3 regions of the Paenibacillus sp. NPDC056933 genome follow, and region 1 is predicted to be linked to each of the others. Evidence: predicted binding sites of a transcription regulator. Region 1 holds the regulator's gene; each other region holds the start of a gene.
The links. Region 1 encodes LexA, which represses DNA repair genes until DNA is damaged. Its sites were predicted from a motif close to CGAACATATGTTCG; they were not measured.

Region 1 (7,978 bases):
TAACTATCAATGCTGAAGGTTATTACTCCGGCTATGATAACGATGATTAACCAAAACCACCATTTTTTTTGAATAGGCTTTTTCAACCTTATTCCTCCTTATATAGAAATGATTAACAACATAAATAGTCTATCAGGACTAGGTATATTTTGCTATTAAAAATAGTGTGGGTGTGAAGTGATGAATACATATAAAGTACTACAAATGAAAAATGCTCTCCAGCTTCATGCAGGAGAGCATTTTTTGAATTTGTACTATAATATTGTTTAGCTGTGTTTTGTAAATTGAATTGTATAAGGTTCGTTGTAGTTGTTGATGCCGTTATCCATAATTCTGAAGTAAACCTTCTCACCAGGTTTAGCACTCATCCCAATTGCCTCAGCGTATCCAGGCCCATTCCAGTTATCCATTTGAATGGACAGTATCGCACCGCTTGCATCCATTTTAATAACACCCATAATAATATCGAAATTAGCTGGTGGGGTAGCAATAACGCCAAATGAGATTACAGAAGATCCATTTGTGTTGTCTACAACATAATAGTCATTATCACTCATGCTATCTAAATACTGTGTTGCGCTAAATCCGGAAGATTGATTAACGCTTGAATACATTACTTCCGCAGTCTCAAAAGTATCTGCCCAACCAGTTGCAGCGAATGCCGAACTTGAACCAAATGCCAATAAACAAGCAGTTGCCATAACAGAAATAGAGAATTTTCTTAATCTTTTCATATTCAAACCTCCCAAATATACTAGAACCAATAAAGTAAGATTCTGTTATAAGTTGTTATTTGAAATTAAAGATATCGAAGAGCTCTCACATAATTAGGTCGGCCAACCATGGTTAAATATACCATATATAATTCGTATTTGTAAATAATTCCTTTGTAAAATGTTGGATGTATAAATATTATTTTGGAGTTTGTTGTTTATTTCTAGATCGAAACGAGTTATTATCTGCAGGAAAAGCATGCCTTTTGTCGAATTGATAGATTGATGATGAAATGAATTATACATATAAGATATTATCCACAGATATGACTTTCTCGCAGCAGCATTAACCCAGGTCCGCGTATCCGTCTGGCATGTTCTGGATGATCGCGAGCACATCATTGACTATGGTGGTCCGGTGGAGGAGTATAGCCCAGTATCCATTAAGATCGTGGGGAAGAGATACTTTCGTGATACGTTTGAGTTTAGGGTACAAAAATAGGAGCCTCTATCAATTGGCTCCATTGTTAACTATGAATATTTATTGTTTAAAACTAAATGTTTCAAATGTCTCAAGAAATTCTGACAAGGCATAGAACCCCATCCCGATACATAGAAACCCTACGATAAAGCAACCAATGATCGAATTAGCAAATCCACTGGATCGTCCGTAATGTTCTCCGCAATTGGGACACAGAATAGCGGAGCTAGAAATTGGATGTCCACAGGATCTGCACGGCTCCATTTTTTTACTTCTTCGACCAGTCAATCTCCTATAGATATTAAGAAACATTCCAGCGATGCCCATTAAACCCAGTATAAATAGTGCTATGATAAAGCCTGCAAAGAATAACATACCAAAGATCTCACTGATATTATCAATCACAACGAACCTCCAACTATGTAATTAACCTAGAATAGTCTATCAGACCTATGTGGTTATTTCCATTTATTTCTGAGTTAAAAGCAAAAAAAAGTGATGACCCCTAGGGTATCACTTCAGTTGAACTTCTAATTTACTTCCTTCAATAATTCTTCATTGTTATTCCGTACATTGCCAACTTCCTTCGGCACCTTGTAAGCTCGCATCTCAGAGGCTGTATATGGCTTCAGTAAACCGAGGAGCGACTGAACATCATCGTTGTCTCTTCCGAGCCATTCAGCCTCATCCTCAGGCCGCAGGATAACCGGCATGCGATTATGGATGTTTTCCATGAGAGTATTGGGTTCGGTAGTTATAATTGTGCACGTACTCAACTTATTGCCGTCCGGACCTGTCCAGGTGTCATATAATCCAGCAAGTGAAAAAATGGAGTCGTCTTTCATAAGAATCCGCAGCGGCTGCTTGGCCGATCCTTCTTTACGCCACTCGTAAAACCCGTTCGTAGGGATAATGCAGCGCTTAGATCTGATCAGGCGTTTAAAGGCTAGTTTTTCGGCCAGCGTTTCAGCACGAGCGTTAATCATCTTATTACCAATCTTGTCCTCCTTGGCCCAAGTAGGGACCAGACCCCAACGGAGCGAACCTAATCTATTTCCGTCTTTGCTTCCAATAATGGTTGGGATGTACTGCATAGGTGCAGCGTTGTAATTCGGCTTGTACTCAAATCCATATACAATCGAAGCATAGTACCTGTTCATGATAGCATCAATGGGGTCAGTGATTGTAAATCTTCCGCACATGATAATGCCTCCTTTGAGACTCTATACTATGTAATTTTACTCTAATCTCTTAGAATAGAAACAGGGGATTTGTGGAGATACGCATCCAGAAGCTTAGTCTATTAATTGGAGCAGTTGTGTTGGCATTTAGCTTAGTTTCTAACCAATCTGTAAACGCAGCTGTGGATTACAGTGGGGATTGCTAGATGGGAAGCAACTTTATAACAGTGGCGGCTTCACAGAAGGAAATTTGATAGGCACTGAAGTTATAGATAACAATGAATCAACAATTTTCACGATAGAAAAGGGAACACCTGGATCGGCGGGAGCTTTGGATGATATTTACTATGATTTAACAACTCTCCGTTCGATTTTATAATATTGACTTAAGGCAGATAGAGCGACAAATGATATTCTGGAATTATTGGACGTGAATGAAAATTATCTCGGCAATATTTCTGTTACCGTGACTGATGGGTGGCTTATATTGTTATCTGAAGCAATTGCAGGGGTTAGTAAAGTTAGCCTGTAAACATAAATAATGCCTCCCAAGAATCATTCTTTGGGCATTTTAAGGATGAAACAAATATAAAAGAATGCGAAACACTAGAAGAAGTCAAACGAGAAATTAAGTGTTATATGATGTATTACAATCATTATCGAGGACAATGGAATTTGAAGAAGCTGCCGTCTGTAAGATACAGATAGCAGCTTCTTCAAATTGTCTATTTTTTTCAAATGTCCTTTACAAAGGTTACACTTTATAACTGGTAGTACCTTTTATTATCTTACTGTATATTCAAAAACTTCATCTTGTATCTTAATTACAGCTTTTAATGGTTTGTCACTTTCAGCGACCTCGTTCGGTATCTCTGCAAGATAATATAACGTGGTGGTTTTTAGAGGATTGACGCTGGTAATGTTACTGTAAGTGAAGTCTTCTCCTCCTTTTTCCTCAACGGTACTGAAAGTAGGGTAGTCATACTGATTATCAAATATTAAGGTGACGTTTGCTATTTCATCTGCATCAATGCCGGTAGTATATAAATTTTTGGCTTTGATTGTGAGTGCAAAATATGTAGAATCATCTTCTTTTGATTCGTAGTATGTATAGAAATTGCCTGGTTTTGAAGGTTCAATCTTTTTAGAAAACTTTTGTTTAGATACTGAAATTTCCGCAAACCCGTCTATCGTTACTGTTTCTCCTTTTTTAATTGAAGTTGCAGTACTTTCTTGTTCTTGATCAACAGAATCTGCAGATGTTTCAACTGCTGGCTCTTCTTTGGATTCTGTTTGTGATAAAGTAGATTCTACTTTATTCGCAACGCCCCCATCACTTTTTGAATCGGCTTTAGATTGAGGTGAGCAAGCGGCAAGTGTTAAAAATGCGGTAACAAGCAAAATACCTGATACTATTCTCATATTACTAATAATCCTCCTATATATGTTCTTATTATATAGTCTATCAGACCTAGGAAAATGTTTCTATATGTAATTCTTAATATCTCTGATTTCACTGTATATAAGGGAACGTATATTCGTGCGTAAGTGAACACTAGGTGATTAACTTGCTAACGGATTATCAATGTAAGGTCCTATGGATCTTATACAACTACAAAGGTGTTGGCGCAAGTTTCCCACAGTCCACGAGTTGACGGCAAATATAAACCAGACGTCTTGGCTGTTCTCGAAGCTCTTATAGACGCGGAATACATAACATTGGGATAACAAGTCGGATACGTCCAACAAAGTCATTTTGGAAGGACCCAAGGTTGACTACACTCCACCTCCGGGGAACATTGACTATTGGACTGAATATTAGGGGAGGCGCTTGTCATACGTAGTAGACTTGAAGGAAACGTATTGTATGAAAGCTCAAGGATGATTATGCTAGAGTATAGAGAGGCTTGGTTGGCGCCGAAATAGGTCTCTGTTAACTAATGAATTTGTATGGCTTTTTAATTGGGAGAATTCGGATTGAACAGAGTCATATAGATGACGCTTAGTACCTTTATTTCAGATGATGTCAAAGTAGTAATGTAATCAAAATGAGTATTTGAAACGAGTTTCTTCATTATAATAAGAAAAAAGGGCGCCCACAAAATGCCCGCAAAAGTCTGAATGATTATGATTAGTTTTGAAAAGTATGGAACATAAACCGTATGCAAGTCCATCAATGGGAACGCGATCAATATATCACGTTGTACTAATAGCTGAATCCCTTGGCGCTCTAGCGCTGAGGGATTTTTCTTTTTGTGGGCGTGTAACTATATACTTAACGAAAAACCAAAATGCCCACACCAAATGATTAGTGATGGTTAAGGATTTCATTCATTGAACTATGATTAAGAGGTTCCCATTCAAAGTACATATCCGTGTAGGATTTCTTGGTTACATCTTGTCAGTTCTGAGAAAGAAGCAGCGGATAATTGTTAATGTATATTCACAGAATTTGTGTCATCACCTTATGTTGATAGTTTCATATAGATGCGATATGATACATTTATGTTTTTAGTAATTAAATTTTAGGCAATTAATTGGAGATGTAAATATGGAGTTAGAAAAGAAAATCGTTGCGCAGCAGCGCACATTGTTTAATACAGGTCAAACCAAATCGATTGAGTACCGTATTTGTGCTCTCCAGCAATTAAGACAGGGAATTGAGAAATATCAGCAACGTATTCTCGATGCACTTCGTGTGGATCTGAATAAATCCGAAACGGAAGCTTATGGATCCGAGATTCGTATTGTGTTGGGCGAGTTAGACTTTGCTTTGGATCATATAGAGGAATGGGCTGCGCCAAGACCAGTGCCGACGAATTCTGCTATACCTGATGGCGCAAGTACAATTTATCCTGAACCTTATGGTGTTGCTCTGATAATCGCACCGTGGAATTATCCATTCCAACTGGCCTTTGGTCCGCTAATTGGAGCTATTGCTGCAGGTAACTGTGCCATTATCAAGCCCTCTGAATTAACGCCAGCTGTATCGCGCCTGACTTATGATCTGGTTCACGAGATATTTCCTGAGGAGTACGTCGCTGTTATGGAAGGGGAAGTGGGGACCAGTACAGCACTGTTAAAGGAAAAGTTTGATTATATTTTCTTTACAGGCAGTACAGGTGTGGGTCGCATTGTTATGAAGGCAGCAGCTGAGCATTTGACCCCGGTTACGTTGGAATTAGGTGGGAAGAGTCCGGTCATTGTTAATAAAGATGCGGATCTGAATCTGGCAGCTCAGCGCATTGTGCGCGGTAAATTCCTGAATGCCGGACAAACCTGCGTCGCTCCGGACTACTTGCTTGTGCACGAGCATGTACATGACAAATTGCTGGAATTAATCAGCGCAGAGATTGAGGACAAATTTGGTGCTGATGTGTTGCAGAACACTGATTTTCCGCATATTGTCAATGATCGCAACTTTGATCGTTTATCCGCGTTACTCCAAGATGGCAAAACATTGATCGGTGGGCGTTCTAAACGTGATCAACTGTTCATTGAACCAACAGTACTGGGTGAAGTGGATTGGAAGTCACCTGTTATGCAAGAAGAGATCTTTGGTCCAATTCTTCCTGTGTTTAAATATAGTGATCTTAACCCGATGCTAGAGGAGATTATTCGTCGTCCAAAACCACTGGCATTATATCTCTTCACTCAGGATGAGGTTCTCCAAAATCAGGTTTTGAACCAAGTATCTTTCGGTGGCGGTTGTATTAATGATACGTTGTCTCATATGACATCACATTATCTCCCGTTTGGCGGAGTAGGAGAAAGTGGAATGGGTTCTTACCACGGTCAGCAGAGTTTCGATGTGTTCTCACATCATAAGAGCGTGCTCAAACGCAGCAAATAAATCATAATAAGCACTACGTACACAAAGAGGTTGTCCTGATGAACAGGGCAACCTCTTTGTGTATTTCATTATGATACGAACCAACGGACCAACTTCAATCATATTAATGTATATCACGGAAAAGGCCAATGACTTTACCCAGAATACTGACGTGTTTCAAACGCAAAGGTTCAAAGGTCGCATTCTCTGGTTGAAGACGAATATGATCTTTCTCCTTGTAGAACGTCTTCACCGTAGCTTCATCGTCTTCAGTCATGGCTACAACGATATCGCCGTTATCCGCAGTTTGCTGCTGACGTACGATAACATAGTCTCCGTTAACAATGCCTGCTTCAACCATACTGTCTCCCACAACCGAAAGCATAAATACTTTTTGCTCGCCTACATAGTGCGTAGGAAGGGGAAAGTAATCTTCGATGTTCTCTGTTGCTGTAATTGGAACCCCAGCAGTAACCTTACCAACAATAGGAATGCGAGCGACACTGTGAGCAAACTGATGTGAATGCTCTGACTCTTCCTGGCTTAGAAGTTCAATGGCTCTTGGCTTGGTCGGGTCCCGTCTTATGAGACCTTTCTTCTCCAAACGATCCAGATGTCCATGTACTGTAGAGCTGGAAGCCAATCCAACGGCTTCACCAATTTCGCGTACGGAAGGAGGATACCCCTTCAACCGGACTTCATTACGTATAAATTCCAGAATAGCCTGTTGCCTGCTGGATATCTTCGACATACCGTATCAACCCCATTTTAGTAACGTTTGGGAAAATTATAACATAGAACCTCCGTTCGTACAAACATAAGTTCTAAATAATAAGGCATAAAATCAATGTTTTTTTGCAAATTAACATGAATTTTTTCTGTTTATCCATTCAAATACTGCAAATGAAAGATTTCATATTATAGAAGAAAGAGATAAGAGGTTATCTACAAATAAAAAAAAGCGAACAATTGTTCTAAAAAGTTATTGAACAAAACAAATGTTCGTGTTATATTGGTTTCAACAGATAGGAACAAACGTTTGGAGGTTAATAATTATGAGATATTCTACTTATCAAAGCATTTACGAACCGGTTAATACAGAATTGGTTAAAACAAACATAGGGAACTTCAAGAAGGTATTTACAAAAGGCAAAACACCAACATGGATGTTGAAATTAGTAATCGTATCTTTAATCATATTTATTGGATGCAGCACAGTACTCACTGTATTTGCAGGCAATGAGAACAACCTGTTACCTGGCGGGAAGACGGTTGTTTCGCAAGGTGATACGCTTTGGAGTATATCATTGGATCACAAACCGGAAAGTATGGATACACGTATATATATAGAAGCAATTAAAAAAGTGAATCAACTTCAGTCGACTTCAATACAGGTAGGGCAAGTGCTAATACTGCCTCAATTCACTGAGTAAACTGCATATCTATACGCATAAATGCGTATCAACTTGACAAGCAGCCTTTATCATGTCAAAGTTAATATGACTTTGTATTTTTGGAGGGGACAAGCTTGGATATAGATAGTCTGGTAGCACGTATTAATGAATTGGCCCGTAAGCAAAAATCCACTGGGTTGACAGAGGAAGAGCTCGCTGAACGTGCCAAGCTTAGAGAAATCTATTTGAATAATATTCGCAGCAATTTCAGACAGCAACTGGATTCGATTGAAATTGTAGATGATGAGAATGATCAAGGCCACCAAGGCAAACTCAAACACTAAGGAAACCTAATGATATCATTTTGATATTTAGGT
Region 2 (7,978 bases), on a different contig from region 1:
CAGAACCCCCGGGGATAAACACGCTTTCGCCAGCTTTGGCAGCCAATTCTTCATGCAAACCTTGATAAGCAGTCAATCCTGTTAGTGGCGCAGCAGCACCGGTTACAAAATCGAGATTAGCGGGCAAATGCCCGATGGCATCCGCATGAATCGCTGCGTATTCCGCAAAGGCACCGATTTTTTGTAGTGGCAGGCGTGAGTAAATTGCATCGCCAACTTTAAATTCCTGGATATTCTTACCAACCTTTTCAATAACACCTGTCAGCTCGTTACCCAGCGTCAAAGGGAACTCATAATCCTGAATCAGCTTCACACTTCCAGTACCGATGAGTAATTCTAAATGATTAACCGCCGCCGATTTCACCTTGACCAAGACTTCGTTATCATTTATATCTGGGACTGGAATATCATTAATTTCTACTATAAACTTTTTTGAGTATTTGTTAATTTGTGCTGCTTTCATAATGAATAGCCTCCTATGTGCTGAATAATAAGTAACATTTAATTATTTTTGTAACTTGTGTGACAAGCATAAAGCCAGAGGTTACAAAAGTCAACAATTGTTACTCGTTATTCTGTATGCTAAAATACAGGCAGGTGTACAACCGATTATTGGGGATGTAATGAAGAAAGAAGGGTTGGCAGCAAAATGGCTAAAATCACACAAGAGCTCATTATTGAAACAGCGGAAGCGTTAATTGAACGCACGCAAAAAACTGAAGTGACCCTCTCTCAAATTGCGGATGAATTAAGTATCACCCACGCAGCGCTTTATAAACACTTTAAAAATAAGCAAGAGCTCTGGGCAGCTGTGTCGAAGAGCTGGTTCAACCGGATGATTTCAGAACAAATCAAAATAGACATGACTAATATGGCTAATCCACAGGAATTGCTCCACGATTGGCTTTGGGCATTTGCTAACGCAAAAAAACGTGCCTATAACGAGAATGCCAAAATGTTCGCCTTGAATACACAATATGTTGACAGCAATCCTCTGGTATTACGTGACGTTCTCTGGGATTCCTACCAAATTATTGACGGCTTCATGGACTATCAGGATCCCCATTTGGAACGGGCAGAAGCGATTCTCTCCGCGTTTGCCGTGTTTAGCCTCCCGTCCTTCAAAGAATCCTGGAATTTACCAGACTATCAGGACAGGTTTGAACGCATCTGGAGTCTAATCAAACAGGGTCTATGAATCCAAACCTCTAGTTGGATTCGAAAAAGTCGTAAAAGAACCCTCTCTAAAACCAAAGAATGTCTAAATCCTTTTTGGAGCTTCTCAAATTCATCACGATTTCATTCTCTATACAAAACAAACAACCGCCTCTCCACACATTAGTGTACAAGAGACGGTTGTTTGTTTTGTTAGCGTTCTGGATCAAAACAACAAGAACAGTAATCATAACATGGGAACGATTTTCTTTACGGTGCAATCGGTAAACCCCCATTGATAAGGGGTGCAGCTCAATTAAAAAAATACTTTACCGATCGTTCTCAATATGATAATATGAATTTGCAGACAGGGGTGGTGTAGCAAAAAGCGTTAGAATGATCATGGCGAGAAGTAATACGAAAAACTTCCATAGAAGAGCTTTTCCAGGGCAAGTGCATTCACAGAAGAAGCTACAACTTTAGCAGTCCTGGGCTAAATTTTTAACATAATTAGAATGATCGTTCTTGAATTTAATCAAAAGCGGCATTCATTTTTGGTGCGATGCTAATCTTATAATCATCAAGGCTAAGTCAAAGAACTGTATAAAATAAATCTCAAAGGGGAATTTAAAAATGACTATAAACATGGATGGTAAAGTTGCTTTTGTAACTGGAGGAAATCGTGGTATTGGATTGGAAACAGCACGTCAATTAGGTAAGCTTGGCGCCACGGTCGTTATTGGGTCACGCGATTTGGAGAAAGGGAAGGTTGCTGTGGATACACTTCGTTCGGAGGGAATCCAAGCGGAGAATATCAAATTGGATGTCAATCTAGCCGAAGACCTTCAAGTTGCTTACAATTTTTTTGAACAGCAGTACGGTAAGCTTGATATGTTGATTAATAATGCTGGGATACAGATAGAGATTGAAGATCTTTCACCGATTAATGAAACAAGTACCGTTACGCCGAGCGTTATGCGTGAAACCTTCGATGCCAATTTCTTCAGTATGGTTGAATTAACTCAACTACTGCTGCCGTTAATTCGCAAAGCGCCAGCCGGAAGAATTGTTAATGTATCCAGTGCGCTTGGATCGAATACACTCCATTCCAATCCCGAGGCTCAAATTTATGATGTCAAACTTCTTGCTTACGATGCCTCGAAGGCGGCAATGAATACCTTTACGACCCATCTAGCACATGAGCTGAAGGATACACCAATCAAAGTGAATTCTGCTTACCCTGGTTGGGTGAAGACTCCACTGGGCGGAAAATACGCTGATATGGATCTTGAAGATGGCGGTAAGACAAGTGTAATGCTTGCCACGTTGCCTTCGGATGGACCGACAGGTAAGTTCTTCCATATGGACACAGAGTTACCTTGGTAATACGATAGTCAATGGAACAACGTGTTAATACGGCGAGTGCTTTCCAAATGCAACGCGAGAGCGCTCGCCGTATTAACACGAAAAAGTGATGATGCTCTCTTGTTTTAATTCAGAATCGAAAATATTGAAATTCTCAATCATCCGTTGCTGTAACAGTTGGAAGATGTAACTCATAATATGGGACGTCATGTTGACGGTGAGAATAATGTATAAGATTTCGACTTTGGCCTATATTTCAGCCATGTAACTCAGGATTATTGGGACAGAGAGATATATTAGAATGTCAGCTAAAACGAATTTGCGTGTTTGGCAACGTTCCATAATGCTTGGGAGTCTAGCTGGTTAAGTACTGGAATTGCAAGCATATTTTCAATGTATTCGCTTGATCGTAGTACTTAAGGATTTCACCTTTGTCTCGGTTAGCGTGTGTATCCGTTCGTCCAATAGACGATTAAAAAATCGTCGGTAGCTTACTAAAGCAGAGTCAATTCCCCTAAGGCTGTTTTATATTCAAATAAAGTCTCTACTTGTAAACTATCAACATATCAATGCTCCTTTATAGTTCAACGTTGCTCTATTCTTATTCTTTGGCCCAAACATTCCCCTTATAATCTATTGACGTAAGCTGCTCAAGCTAACTCTTCACCACCTTTTTCATACCATCCGATTGCAGGCTCTAAAGCTCCTGCTCTTCCTTCAACTCAAGAATCTCTTTTTCTATTGCTGAAGTTCCTGGTTGCACCTCTGGGATCCTTTTCAAGTAATCCTTACCCAGACTGAGAAGTTCTTTTTGTTATGCAAGTATTTCTGATCGAATCATAGGATTAGGGGTTACTCTCGCATACGTAATCAACATACCTAGTGCTTCTTGACCTTCAACCGGGTTAATCGCTAAAATTGTTTTATTTACGACTCCCATAAAACTCCTCCGAATATGTATTGAGTCACTTTCCCTCTAACTTGCATCAACGAGATGATAACTTCGTTGACACACTATTGAAAGACTAAGCAAAGACCTACGTATATATTATATACACATCGGACAGCGTTTCTGTGTAAACTTGATTTTACTAAATTAGAATAAGGACATAAAGTAACGGAGAAGAACTTTAAACTATTGCTTTTCTCTCAAAGTTGAAACAGACCAAGGATTATTCCTTGGTCTGTTGTTTATTTCAAGAGACATTTGATACACAACAATTTCTTGGTATGAATGATCTCATTTCTGTTTAATTGGAGTTGGGGGGAGTATGACTACACCTAGATTTCAGAGAGTCCAAAATTCGATTTAGTCTTTTACACTTCTTTAATGTTGACACTTTGAATGTGGTCTTCATTCTGCTCAAAAAAGCGCTGATTATGAAGCTCTGGCATCCCCTTCTCCCTTAACCCAAGCTGCATGATCATAAGATTCAGTGTTACTTTACTCAAATTAAGTTGTCTTGCAATTTCCCTGCGAGGAAGTATCCCATATTGCTTTCTAATGTGGTCTTCATATCCTTCAGGTATTAATACTTCAATTGTCTTTTTTTGTTTAGATATTTTCTCAGTGTTATCCTCAATTTCATACGTGTCCAAGAGAACTTCACACTGTTCCTTTACATTGTCCGATCGCTGAATAGCTAAACGCTGAACCAGATCATTGACTATATCCTCTACCTCGAACGTGCTAATCCCTAGTTTGCGAGCAATTTCCTTTCGAGTGCTACGATTGCGGATTTTTTCGATTACTGTGGCCTCTTTCCTTGTAAGAATCATATATACCCTGCTTTCAGATGATTTGAATTGCGAACCGTAAAATATAATCAAAATGGCACGTGGCACAAAATTAATGTTTTTTTATCTCTTTATAGGATATCAATGATGTCACTAAAAAGGATACTGGCAGGACCGTCTTTACTACTTACTTCAATTGATTTTATATCTAACCTGCAATTTTTAATTTTGCCATGTAACTGTTGAAATTCATCACCACTAAAATAAGTTATTGTGATATAACTTTGTTCGTAAAATGCTTCTTGAATTAGAAATGCAAGCTCGTTACTGCGTTCTGGGGTAAGAACAGGTCTTTCCTGCTTTCCATGACTCGCTTTCCATTGCAACAGACGTTCACGATGTTCTGAAAGTAAAAGAGAAGTCCATTTTTTATTTCCCCGGTCATACGGCAAAGGATACTCTCTACTCATAATGTCCACCTATTTTCTTAGCACGATCTTGAAGGGTACCAGCCTTGGTAAGTGATGTTGCTCGGAAGATTCCTGTGGTTCCGAATTTGGCTACTATTTTGTCTAAAGCTGATTCAAGAGCCCGTTGTTTCTCATCCTCTTCCCAACTAAATAAATCCAACTGGATTTCTGATTCATGAATGACATTCGTTACTGACATGGAAATTTGTCGAATTGGTGCCGGTATCTCATTCTTAGAATTCATAGTCATACAGGCTTCGAATAAATGAATGGATAAATTGGTCGCGGATGATAAAGTGATCGATTGAGAAAAGCGCCGACCATTATAATCATTCGTATAACGCATTGACAAATTCACTGTAAAAGCTGCCATATGATAAGAGCGAAGCCGAGCAGCAAGTAAATCAGATAATTCGTGAATAACTACTTTTGTGTCTTCCCACGAGTAATCAGTCATGAAGGTAATCCCATTGGAAAATCCCTTACGAGCCTCCATTATTGGATCAACAAAAACAGGACTAAAATCTAATCCGTTTGCATGATAATAGAATTGTTCTCCCATGGCTGGACCAAACTCTTGTCGCAGCACATGTAGCGGTTTTTGGGCTAATTGACCCAGTGTATAGATTCCCATTGCATTGAGTCTTCTCGCATATCGACCTCCAATACCCCAAACGTCCCTCACTGAATGTGGCCACAGAAGTGTTTCAATTTGATCATAACTACATTCAGCATAACCACTCTTTTTACCAATTAAGTCCATCGTTATCTTAGCGACAACTTTATTTTGCCCCCAACCTATACTTACAGGAATTCCAAACACTTTGTATATATCATGCTTAATCTTCATGGCGACCTGTTTATGCGAGCCATGCATATGTTCAGTACCATCTATTGTAATTATCCACTCATCAATAGAATAAGCATGTATAGCTTCTGATGGTGCATATTTATATAAAATATCCATGATACCCATAGATACATCTACATATCTTCCCATACGGGATTGAGCCAATATGATATCTTCACGGTTAGGAATCTGGAAAAGCCTGCTACCCGTTTTGATATTGTGTTGGAGTTTTAATTCGGGTGATGCTGCGAGCACTACACTACCGCGTTTCGACAAATCGCTGACTACAGCAAGTTTGGTCTTCAATGGATCCAAGGACCGGTCAGATAGCTCAACTGAAGCGTAGAAACTTTTTGCGTCAATGGCCAGAACACTATGATTGGGCCACTTTTGTCTTGGTGGTAACATTTTCTCCACTCCTTCCAACAAGAACATTTGTTCCTGTATGATACCACGAAAAATACTATCTGACACGCGGAAAAGGAGGTTATTAATCTAAAGACACATTTTCAGTACAATGTTTATTGCTCTTTGTACTGTATATTTATAGTCCTGTTATAAAATATTTAAAGTTTTTTTAGAGTCCCTGACTAAAGGAATAACATAATTTTATTGAGAGACTCCGTTCTTTAAATTGATAGTAAAACACAAGTAAACTAACAATCACTCTCGATACTGCACTAACTAGTCCAGGTAACTACCGCAATCATAGTTATTGTGCTGTCTTTTTAATTTCACAATAATAGACCCATCGATTTGATGGATTTCCTCAATAATTTTGTATTTTTTTTTCTTCCGTTGTAAAGTTGATTTGAAATCTTCTAATTCTGCTCGAACAGTCCGTAGTACAACTTCACTCTCGGCATCCTCTTTTAAACGAAAATGTATGGTTTGTTCAATACACGCATAAAGTACACGTTTCATCTGCTTCTTTACCACCTTGTCTTTAAATTTTCTTAGTGTACTCCAACTTAGTGATACCTAAATTCAGCACACGTTAAGCAAATCAATTTTGATCATAACAATAATAGTTATTTGTTCTTTGATCTTGACTTAATAGTACGCTTCAGAATTTCAGAAACTTCTTCACTCGATAAATTGAGAACATGCATCAATTCGTCTTTCAATAAGTTACTTGCTACTTCAAGTAACTGTTTGTCCTGGAAACCTAATCTAAGATCATATTGAGATGCACAGACTAAATCTCGAATCACCTCAATTATGTTAAGGACTTCTCCTGATTTTAGCTTTCGGTCCAACGATTTCTTTCTTTCAGAGGCTAGAAGAGGTAATTTATTGTATTTTTTAAAGAAATGTTTTTTTGATTTCTCTAAAGTTTCTCGACTTGTCAGTGCCCTTATTCCCTTCTGTTCAGCCGAGTCCACAGGTATGAAAATCTCCATTTTTAGTTCATGAAAATAGACTTTGAGGTAATCCTTTTGTTTATCTTCACATGGACGCGTTACTTTTTCTTTTAAGAGCCCTACCCCATGAAATGGATAAAAAACCATTTCTCCTGTCTTGACTCCATTCATGTTTTACCCCCATAAGATCCCTAGAATTTGCTAAAATAAATTAAATTCTTTAAATACCAAACTCTCAGACCTCAAGAAAGTCCTGAAGTCGTTCTTCACGAAAATATTCGCTTATTTTTTTTAATGCTTTAATTTCAATTTGGTAAATACGTTGACGCGAAACACCATACACCTCACCTATTTCTTGAAAACTATGCACTTCTCCGTCATCAAATCCGTAGCGAAAACGAATTATACCTTCTTCCCTCTCGCTCAAAGTATGAAGAACATTGTTTATCCTTTCCTCTAGAAATTTTTGTTCTACAAGTTTAACGGTACTTTTTTCGTTAGTACATTCAAGCAAATCTCCGAGTTTTGTATCTTTGTCTACCCCAACCTCTAAGTCTAGAGACAAAACTAGTTTTTCAGCCAGTTTTTTTATTTCAATTATCTTGTTCATTGGCATGTTCATTTTGTGTACCATCTCTTCAAGAGTAGGATCACGACCAAATTCTGAAAAAAAGACTTGGTAAATTTTTTGCCATCTTCTCAATAATTCAAAAATGTGAGTTGGAAATCTAATAATCCGTCCTTTTTCTACGATAGCCTGTTCTATTGCTCGGCGGATCCACCAAGTCGCATAGGTACTGAATTTGAAACCCTTCTGAAAATCGAATTTTTCTACTGCTCTTATTAGACCTAGGTTCCCCTCTTGAATGAGATCAAGAAGAGGCAAGTCATTCCATTTATACTTGCTTGCAATATTGACAACTAAACGCAAATTCGCCTCTATGAATTTCAGCTTAGCTTTTTCATTGCCTTGTTTGACTTGGCTTGCCAAAATTGTTTCATCCTCTTTAGAAAGAAGCGGTACTTTTCCTATGTTG
Region 3 (7,978 bases), 450 kb from region 1:
AGGTATGCGGATGCCAGATGACGGCATATACACTGTTGGTCAAGCTGTTAATCTGTGCATGGTATACCCCATTGACCTGTGTAATTTTCGTTGGTACATGGCGTACAGAGCTATCTGCATCCACCACAACACCTGTGGTAATCTGGTTTGGATCAACGTTAGCCGGTAATGCAATCGTACGTGATACGTAGTTATTGAACTTATCCACGCTCACGGATTTGCCATCGAAGGTGGCTGTTACTTTAAAATCAACCGGCGAACCCAGAAGAGCATATCCATTTTGCTGAGCTGCTGACTTTGCTGTCTGTATGACCGCTCCTGCTGGCTGTGAGATTTCGATTCTCAATTTGATGTTCTCCAAAGAATTGTCAGAATTCACACCAAGTTGCTGGGCGAGTTGCTCAATATTAACCTGCTGTGCAGGTAACGTGTAGGAGGCAAAATCGGTTTGAAGCACCAGCACTGCTTGTTTGTCAGCCATCAGTTTGACCGTCTGACCCGTCAGCTCACCGACAATCTGATCTCCTTGGCTGTTGCCTGTCACTGGAATCGTGACGATGGCGTTGTTCCCCTCAGTTTGGAGTTTTTGTGCAATAAGTCGTGCGTCCACTGCAAGGGTTACAACTTTTCGTCCGTTCACTTCACTAGTGGTTAAGCTGCCTGCGTTCTCTGCTTTACCGTTCACGAGCACCTGAGCACCTGTGGTTGGCGGAGTTACGACGGTGTTAGTCCCTGGTGTACTTGCACTGCTTCCCCCAGAACTGGAGCCACCAGAACTGCCAGATCCCCCACCGGAGTTCCCATTGCCACCCGATCCACCTGAATGATCACTATCGCGCTTGATGTTCAGCGTATATGTTTTCTTGCTTACTCCATCTAATGCAGTCACTTCAATAATAATTGTATTCATACCACTAACTAATTGCACGACTGTACTGTTGCCGCTAACACCATTAATTTTCACAGCAACTCCCGTTTTATCCGGTTCAACGCTAATTTCAGTCGTGCTAACAGAACTGCTGACCGTCGCTTCGTACATCTCTACATCCGGACTGAACGCTGGAGACAATGTAATATGAGGTAGATTGATTTCACTTAGTTTGGCGTTACTGCTGTCGATGCGGTTGATGTTAAGTGTGTAGTTATTACTGCTACCATCCTCCGCTTGAACGTTAATATTTACAGGGTTCGAACCATATACCAAATCCGTAACAGTATAGGTGTAAATACCCTCCGTCAACGTTTCATCTGTGGCACCCGTTACAGTTACGTCTTGTCCTTCATTTGCTTTACTCAGAGAAAAGCCCATACTCGTTAGATCGGATTCGACATCTACGTGATAATCAAGCTCATCCGCAGAGAAATCAGGTGTGAGCTGCCCTGAACTTACCGTCAGACTGGAGAGTGTTGCTGTAGATGACTTCCATTTGGCATAAAGTGTTATATCTTTCGTCAAATTTGTAGTAAAATCAAAAGCCTGCTGCAACTGGCTATCCTGATACCAGCCAAAGAACGTGTATCCCGATTTTTCTGGCGCGTCAGGAATGGTTGCCGAGCTATTGTAATTCACCTTTTGACTAATAACCTCGGTTCCACCGTTCGATTCAAAACCAATATGGACATAAAGCGGTTGCCACTGTGCGTATAGCGTAACGTCACCATCATCCATGGAAAATGTATCCGCTGCACTGTAACCTATTCCACTACCGTCTTCGGAAGTATTCCATCCTGTAAACTGATAATCTTCCTTCTCCAGTGCTCCTGCGTTATCCAGCACTGTCACCATTGCATCTTTTTCGTATTTCTGATTGTCAACCGGAACACTTCCCGTGGTCGCACCGTTGGCATTGTAAGTCACCGAATGTCCCGTAGAAAGCGTCATGACTGTCATCTTATTACTCTTGGTATTATCTATATAAGCAACATAAGGCATTCCATTCGGACCAAAAGCAAGCGAGGATTCGTTTATTTGACCTGCAGAGAACGGCTTCCCTCCGACTATAGTCCACTGATTCCCATCAAGTTTCATCATTACACCCTGAGGCTCCATACTAAAATTAACTGAATTTCTAAAAGCGGTGTAAGGTACACCTTGCGGATCAAAAGCCAAAGACAGATTATACACACTTCCGGATGAGAATCCTGCGTTCCCAACCACTTCCCACTGGCTGCCATTCAGTTTCATTACCGTTGCTTTATAGCTGTTGGAACCGTCCTGAAATGCAACATAAAGTACACCATTCGGACCAAACGCCAGGGACAGATATGATGCTGTGCCTGCTGTAAATGCCGCTGCTCCTACATTTTTCCACTGATTGCCTGCAAACTTCATTACAGTCAATTTATTATTCGTTGAATCTTTAAAAGCAAAATAGGGAATTCCATTAGCATCAATAATCAGTTTGGACATCTCCAGTGCAATACCTGTCGTAAAACCGGCAGAGCCAACCGTCTCCCACTGATTTCCACTCCATCTTTTAACCGTCACTTTAGAATCTGCAGCATGATCCCGGTAACCAATGTAGAGCGTATCATCAGGACTAAATGCAAGCGTAACGTACACCGCAGCTCCAGCCGTAAAACCAGCACTGCCCACAACCTCCCATTGATTTCCGTTAAATTTCATAACTGTAGCTTTGCTGTCATTGTCCATATCCTGGTAAGCGACGTATGGAACGTTCTGAGAGTCAAATGCGAGTGACGTAGTCCAAACCTCACCAGCAGAAAAGCCGAGTGGTCCGACAGATTGCCATCCGCCAGAGATGTATTTCATAACCGTTGCTTTATTGTCGTTGCCTAAATCCCTAAAAACAGTATAAGGTGTACCTTCCCGATCAAAAACTAACGTAATATTTTCTACCTGTCCTGTTGTGAAGCCGGCTCCACCTACATCTGTCCATGTCCCACTTGCGGCATAGGCACGATCCACGCCCAACGTCTGAAATCCGGGAACACCTCCGAAAATGAGCAGACACACCAATAGCATCGCAATCACTTTTCTAACCTTCAGTACCTTCCTATTCATCATCCTCATCCTCATCCTCATCCTCTCCCTTGCTATATAACATCCGCTTGTTACTCCCCAACCCGCACTCTATCTACATCCACATCCTACGAAATCTACTAAAAAAGCTAGTTACTTTGCTAGTAGACAAATTAGCTACTTATACTCTTCTGGTATGTATCTCTGATTTTTTTATCTCCTTTCTGTGCAATAACAACATATATAGACACTATAACGATTCATTCTGAACCGATTCTGAACATCAGGCTAAACTGGACTGTTTCTCCTAAAACATGCTCCTAATGTATCTGTAACCGGCAAAAGGTAAGCATTTCGGGCATTCAAACCTGGAATTATACATAGGACTGTAAAAAATTTCAGGTTGAAACCTGTATGAGTCAAGCTTATGCTGACTATAATACAGAACAGGAACATTTGTTCTTAATTCGATCGATTTATATTCAAGCTAAGGAAGTGAAAGTATGTCATCCTCCCCTTCCGCCCCATCCCCTGCGGATGAGGATCATCGTTTGATTAAAAGCATGGTTGTACGCACCCTCCTGCTGGATGTGCTTGAACGGGATATTCGAACACTGGATACGTTGCAGCTCAAAATGCCAGAGGTCTACATCCTGTCTCTAACCCGTATTCAGAATCATGTACTTAAGGAAATGCTGGAACTTCGCAAACAGATGAGAACCCGTGGCGTCAAGGTTCTGGAGGAGAAACGGCAAGTTGATGGGATCGAAACCCAGTATCTGTGCAGAGGATATTTGCAGCGGTTCTATATGCTGTGGACGTTCGCGCGGAATGAAGTCAAAAAGGAGCTCAGTCGGCATCTGGATATGGATTTGGCCCAGCCATTGTAGCTGATTTATCTACTTGATGTACCCGTCATCGTTTGAATTCATATTTCGTAGTCCTTTTACTCCTCAGACTCCCCGCCCCTGCCTAATGGAAACAGGTTGACCCGGGAAGGCTGCGTTCATTAAGATGGAATAGACTTGTCTGGACATTTCGTTCAGACCTGCAATGAAAATCAATGCCCATAACCAAACAAGCCTGCCAGACATTAATGGCGGACAGACTTGTCCAGCGGGATAGCTTTCAACGTCTTATCAATCAAGGAGTTGTACTTCATGGATTTGGATTTGAATTCGACTAAACAAACAGCCAGACATACAGGCGTTGCCGCAGATGTCACCGAACTGATCGGCCAGACACCTGCTGTACGGCTGAACCGGCTCACAGGCAGCGAATCTGCTGACGTATATGTTAAACTGGAATATTTCAACCCAAGCGGCAGCGTCAAGGACCGTGCCGCCTACAACCTGATTGTTCAGGCTGAACGCGCTGGACTCCTGCTCCCCGGAGCCACTATTATCGAACCAACCAGCGGCAATACGGGCATCGGTCTTGCGATGAACGCCGCTGCCAAAGGATATAAGGCCATTCTGATCATGCCGGACAACATGTCCAAGGAGCGCATCAACATTCTGAAAGCCTATGGCGCAGATGTGGTGCTCACCCCTGCTGCGGAACGGATGCCGGGTGCGATCCGCAAAGCCAAAGAACTGCAGGGCGACATTCCGGGAAGTTTCATTCCCCAGCAATTTGAGAATCAGGCGAACCCGGACATCCACCGGATCACCACAGCTCCCGAAATAATGCAGCAGATGGAAGGCAAGCTGGATGCCTTCATTGCTACGGCGGGAACTGGCGGTACCATTACCGGAACAGGAGAAGAACTGCGCAAGCAGCTGCCGGACATTCGCATCTATGCGGTAGAACCGAAAGGTTCACCTGTGCTGTCCGGTGGCGAGCCCGGACCTCATAAGCTCGTCGGTACAAGTCCGGGGTTCATCCCGGACATTCTGAATACCGACGTGTGGGATGCCATTATCCAGGTGTCCGATGAGGACGCACTGGATACGATGCGGCAGCTTGCTGCCCGGGAAGGGCTGCTGCTCGGCCCTTCCTCTGGTGCTTCGGTGTGGGCCTCCCTGCGCATCGCGCGGGAACTGGGGCCGGGACACCGGGTGCTCTGCATTGCGCCGGATACCGGGGAACGGTATTTGAGCATGGATATTTTTTAACACAGCATAAATCTATACACATCAAAAAGGGGCTTCCATGTCCCATAAGTCATGAGCATGACAGAGGCCCTCCCTTATTAGCGCTCATTGGTCATTGGTTCTAATGAACCTGACACACGTTATTCGCTCCTATTTGCGCAGGTCTGAAGCCTAACGAATCACAGCGACGTTATTTCTCCAAATTCGGTCGATTTCAAGGTTGAAAAGCTATTTTCGGACGGGATAACGTTACTGAGATTCGTTAGAATTTACATCACTTAATTATCACTCTAATAAGGTGCGGTGGGTTCGTTAGAATTTTGCAGCGATTGGGAGCGAGGGGAAATTCCTCGAAAAAGGGAAGAGTAGTCCATTGGAAGAACCATCAAAATAAAAAAATAAGCTCTTGCTCACATACGGATGGTGAATCCGCAGAGAACAAGAACTTATTTTGGTAAGAAACCTTATCATCAAAAACAAAGCAAGAATATTTAACGTAAGTTAATTAGTGTGTCAGGGTTGTCCATTCCACACCTTCAGGAAGCAGGGCCGCAATGCGGTCTTTGGCTTCCTTTTTGGTATACAGCGATTCATCGAGAATGACCGCAGAACCGGAATCCGTGCTTGTCCGAATCAGACGTCCGAGACCTTGCTTCACACGCAAGAGCATATACGGAAGATCGATCTCCTCGTATGGTGCTGCCGACGCACTGCGTTTTGCATTGAAAACAGGGTCCTGTGGTGGATACGGAAGCGACCAGATCATGACATTGGATAATGACGGGCCTGGAACGTCTAGTCCTTCCCACAGATTAACGGAACACAGCACACTTTCCTCATCCTGCTGGAATGCCGCAATCAGATCACTGATCTCCCGGTCGCCCTCATACATAAAGCGCAAACCTTCTGCTTCAGGCACATGAACGATGTCCTGCTTGAACGCGCGTAGTTCTTCCATCGTACGGAACAGAATCAGCGCACGTCCTCCGCTCTCCTGAAGTAACGACACCGCATCACGCATGCGATTTTCGTTCTCCGGGTGACCCGGTACAGCTTCATCTGTAATTTTCATCTTCATTTTGTCCGCATAATCATACGGTGAAGCCACCGAGAACGATACAAAATCATCAATGCCCAGGCTGTCCGCCACATAACGGAATGAACTATCCACAGATAATGTTGCGGAGGAGAACACGATTGGAATGCCTGTGTTGAACACACGCTCGTTCAGCATTTCCTTCACCGTACGCGGCATGATCGATAAAGTCGTCTCGTCCTCGCTCTCTTCCGCCCAACAGATGTAACCATCCTCCTTACGGAACAAAGCAAGTGCAGACTGAATCATGTCCAGATGTTCTTCCACGACACGCATCTGATACCCATCCAGCGAGAACAATCCGCTCTCAAATACCAATTCTTCGCCAATGGCATCCAATACGTTGGTCAGACGTTCAATCTCACGCAGCAGCGGAGCTTCTACTCGAACTTCTTTCCGTTCCGATCCCGGAATCGCCACCGTGTACGTATCCAGCAACGCAAACAGTCGCTCACTGCTCTCAATCGCTTCATCCACACGCTCCGCGAGGGATTCACGAATCTCACCTTCAAGCAGACGAGTCACGAGTTCCTCGAAGATGCGGTGTTTCAGCTTGTAGCTCAATGCGTTCAGGGCTGCTTCTTCCAGCAAATGTCCTTCATCAAATACAACCGAGCTGTGATCAGGCAGCAGTGGCAGTTGTCCCTCGCGTTTGCGCGCATCATAGGTCCACACATGCTCCATGTAATAATCATGGGAACAGATGATGATGTCCTTGGAACGGCGGTAATGGTCACGCGAAAGCGTCAGGCCGCAACGTTGTCTTTTGGGACATACAAAACAATCCTGGAACGGGTCCCAGTTGATTTTGTTCCACTGACGATCATTCAGATGCGGATACTGTTTGCGGTCACCATACGGATGGAAAGCCTGAAGCGTACCCGGCGTGTTCACAAAATCCGGCAGGCTCTCATGCACTTCTTCAATAACAGGCGCATCCTCATCCGCGAATCGCACCGCACTTAATTTGTTCAGACAGACGTATTGGTCCGGTGATTTTCCGAGACGTGCGTCCACTTCCAGATCCAGATGTGCAGCCAGCTTCGCAATATCTCCGCCTGGCTTCACAAGCTGTTCAATCAAGGACTCATCGGCACAGGCGATCACTGCCGGTTTGCCCGTATAACGTGCATAACAGACCGCGTAGAGCAAGTAGACTAACGTCTTACCTGTTCCTACTCCGGCCTCAGCCATAATGGTCTTTTTATCTCCATAGGCCCGTTCGAGCTGGTACGCCATAAAAATCTGTTCATCCCGTACCTCGAAGCCGGACTCAGGCAAAATATCGTAAAAAACATCGGCAACCCATTCTCCCAGACGGGATACAAAAGGTTCAGCCGGATCATATGCAAAAGGATAACGTTGTGTAGACAATCCTAGGTCAGCCTCCATTCTTAGACGCGGTCCTCTTTCATTTCCGTTCAAAAAAGGCCGCAGGGCAAAAGTTAATTATCGCACGCGGTGAGGCGGGTGACAAGCTTTTTTTGCTAGGTTATTTGTAAGGTTTAATGTATAGAACCAATTTGCAGGGAAAATATATACAAGAATCCACTTTAAGGAAAGGCGGTGCTCCATGGATAATCAGTCTTCACAACCTGAGTATTCCTCAGACACAGCGGCAGACACATTAACAGACCGACAGGGTCACCCCATCACAGACAATCAGAACGTACGAACTGTAGGCAGCCGTGGACCGACCACGCTGGAGAACTATCATTTTCTTGAAAAGATCACTCACTTCGACCGTGAACGTATTCCAGAACGGGTGGTTCATGCCCGCGGCGCTGGTGCTCATGGCGTATT

Region 2: a site for LexA is predicted at 6,006-6,019, ahead of ACFTRD_RS25750 (Y-family DNA polymerase). Genes of this name have one in related genera too.
Region 3: a site for LexA is predicted at 3,433-3,446, ahead of ACFTRD_RS18370 (YhjD family protein). Genes of this name have one in related genera too.

The regions. Positions count from the first base shown of each region.
Region 1 is NZ_JBHUQN010000002.1:295,990-303,967, reverse strand. Features, by position in the region: gene ACFTRD_RS16335 (hypothetical protein) at 1-86, opposite strand, end outside; gene ACFTRD_RS16330 (hypothetical protein) at 267-734, opposite strand; gene ACFTRD_RS16325 (zinc ribbon domain-containing protein) at 1,255-1,458, opposite strand; gene ACFTRD_RS16320 (SOS response-associated peptidase) at 1,725-2,396, opposite strand; partial or broken gene ACFTRD_RS16315 (IS3 family transposase) at 2,913-3,083, shown strand; gene ACFTRD_RS16310 (bZIP transcription factor) at 3,159-3,797, opposite strand; gene ACFTRD_RS16305 (aldehyde dehydrogenase) at 4,927-6,228, shown strand; gene lexA (transcriptional repressor LexA) at 6,332-6,958, opposite strand; gene ACFTRD_RS16295 (LysM peptidoglycan-binding domain-containing protein) at 7,263-7,640, shown strand; gene ACFTRD_RS16290 (DUF896 domain-containing protein) at 7,736-7,945, shown strand.
Region 2 is NZ_JBHUQN010000004.1:359,270-367,247, reverse strand. Features, by position in the region: gene ACFTRD_RS25775 (NADP-dependent oxidoreductase) at 1-463, opposite strand, end outside; gene ACFTRD_RS25770 (TetR/AcrR family transcriptional regulator) at 650-1,198, shown strand; gene ACFTRD_RS25765 (SDR family oxidoreductase) at 1,789-2,541, shown strand; gene ACFTRD_RS25760 (hypothetical protein) at 3,838-4,299, opposite strand; gene ACFTRD_RS25755 (YolD-like family protein) at 4,389-4,727, opposite strand; gene ACFTRD_RS25750 (Y-family DNA polymerase) at 4,720-5,985, opposite strand; gene ACFTRD_RS25745 (hypothetical protein) at 6,262-6,501, opposite strand; gene ACFTRD_RS25740 (CarD family transcriptional regulator) at 6,609-7,112, opposite strand; gene ACFTRD_RS25735 (sigma-70 family RNA polymerase sigma factor) at 7,177-7,978, opposite strand, start outside.
Region 3 is NZ_JBHUQN010000002.1:748,133-756,110, forward strand. Features, by position in the region: gene ACFTRD_RS18365 (S-layer homology domain-containing protein) at 1-3,028, opposite strand, end outside; gene ACFTRD_RS18370 (YhjD family protein) at 3,487-3,873, shown strand; gene cysK (cysteine synthase A) at 4,144-5,100, shown strand; gene ACFTRD_RS18380 (ATP-dependent DNA helicase) at 5,585-7,549, opposite strand; gene ACFTRD_RS18385 (catalase) at 7,749-7,978, shown strand, end outside.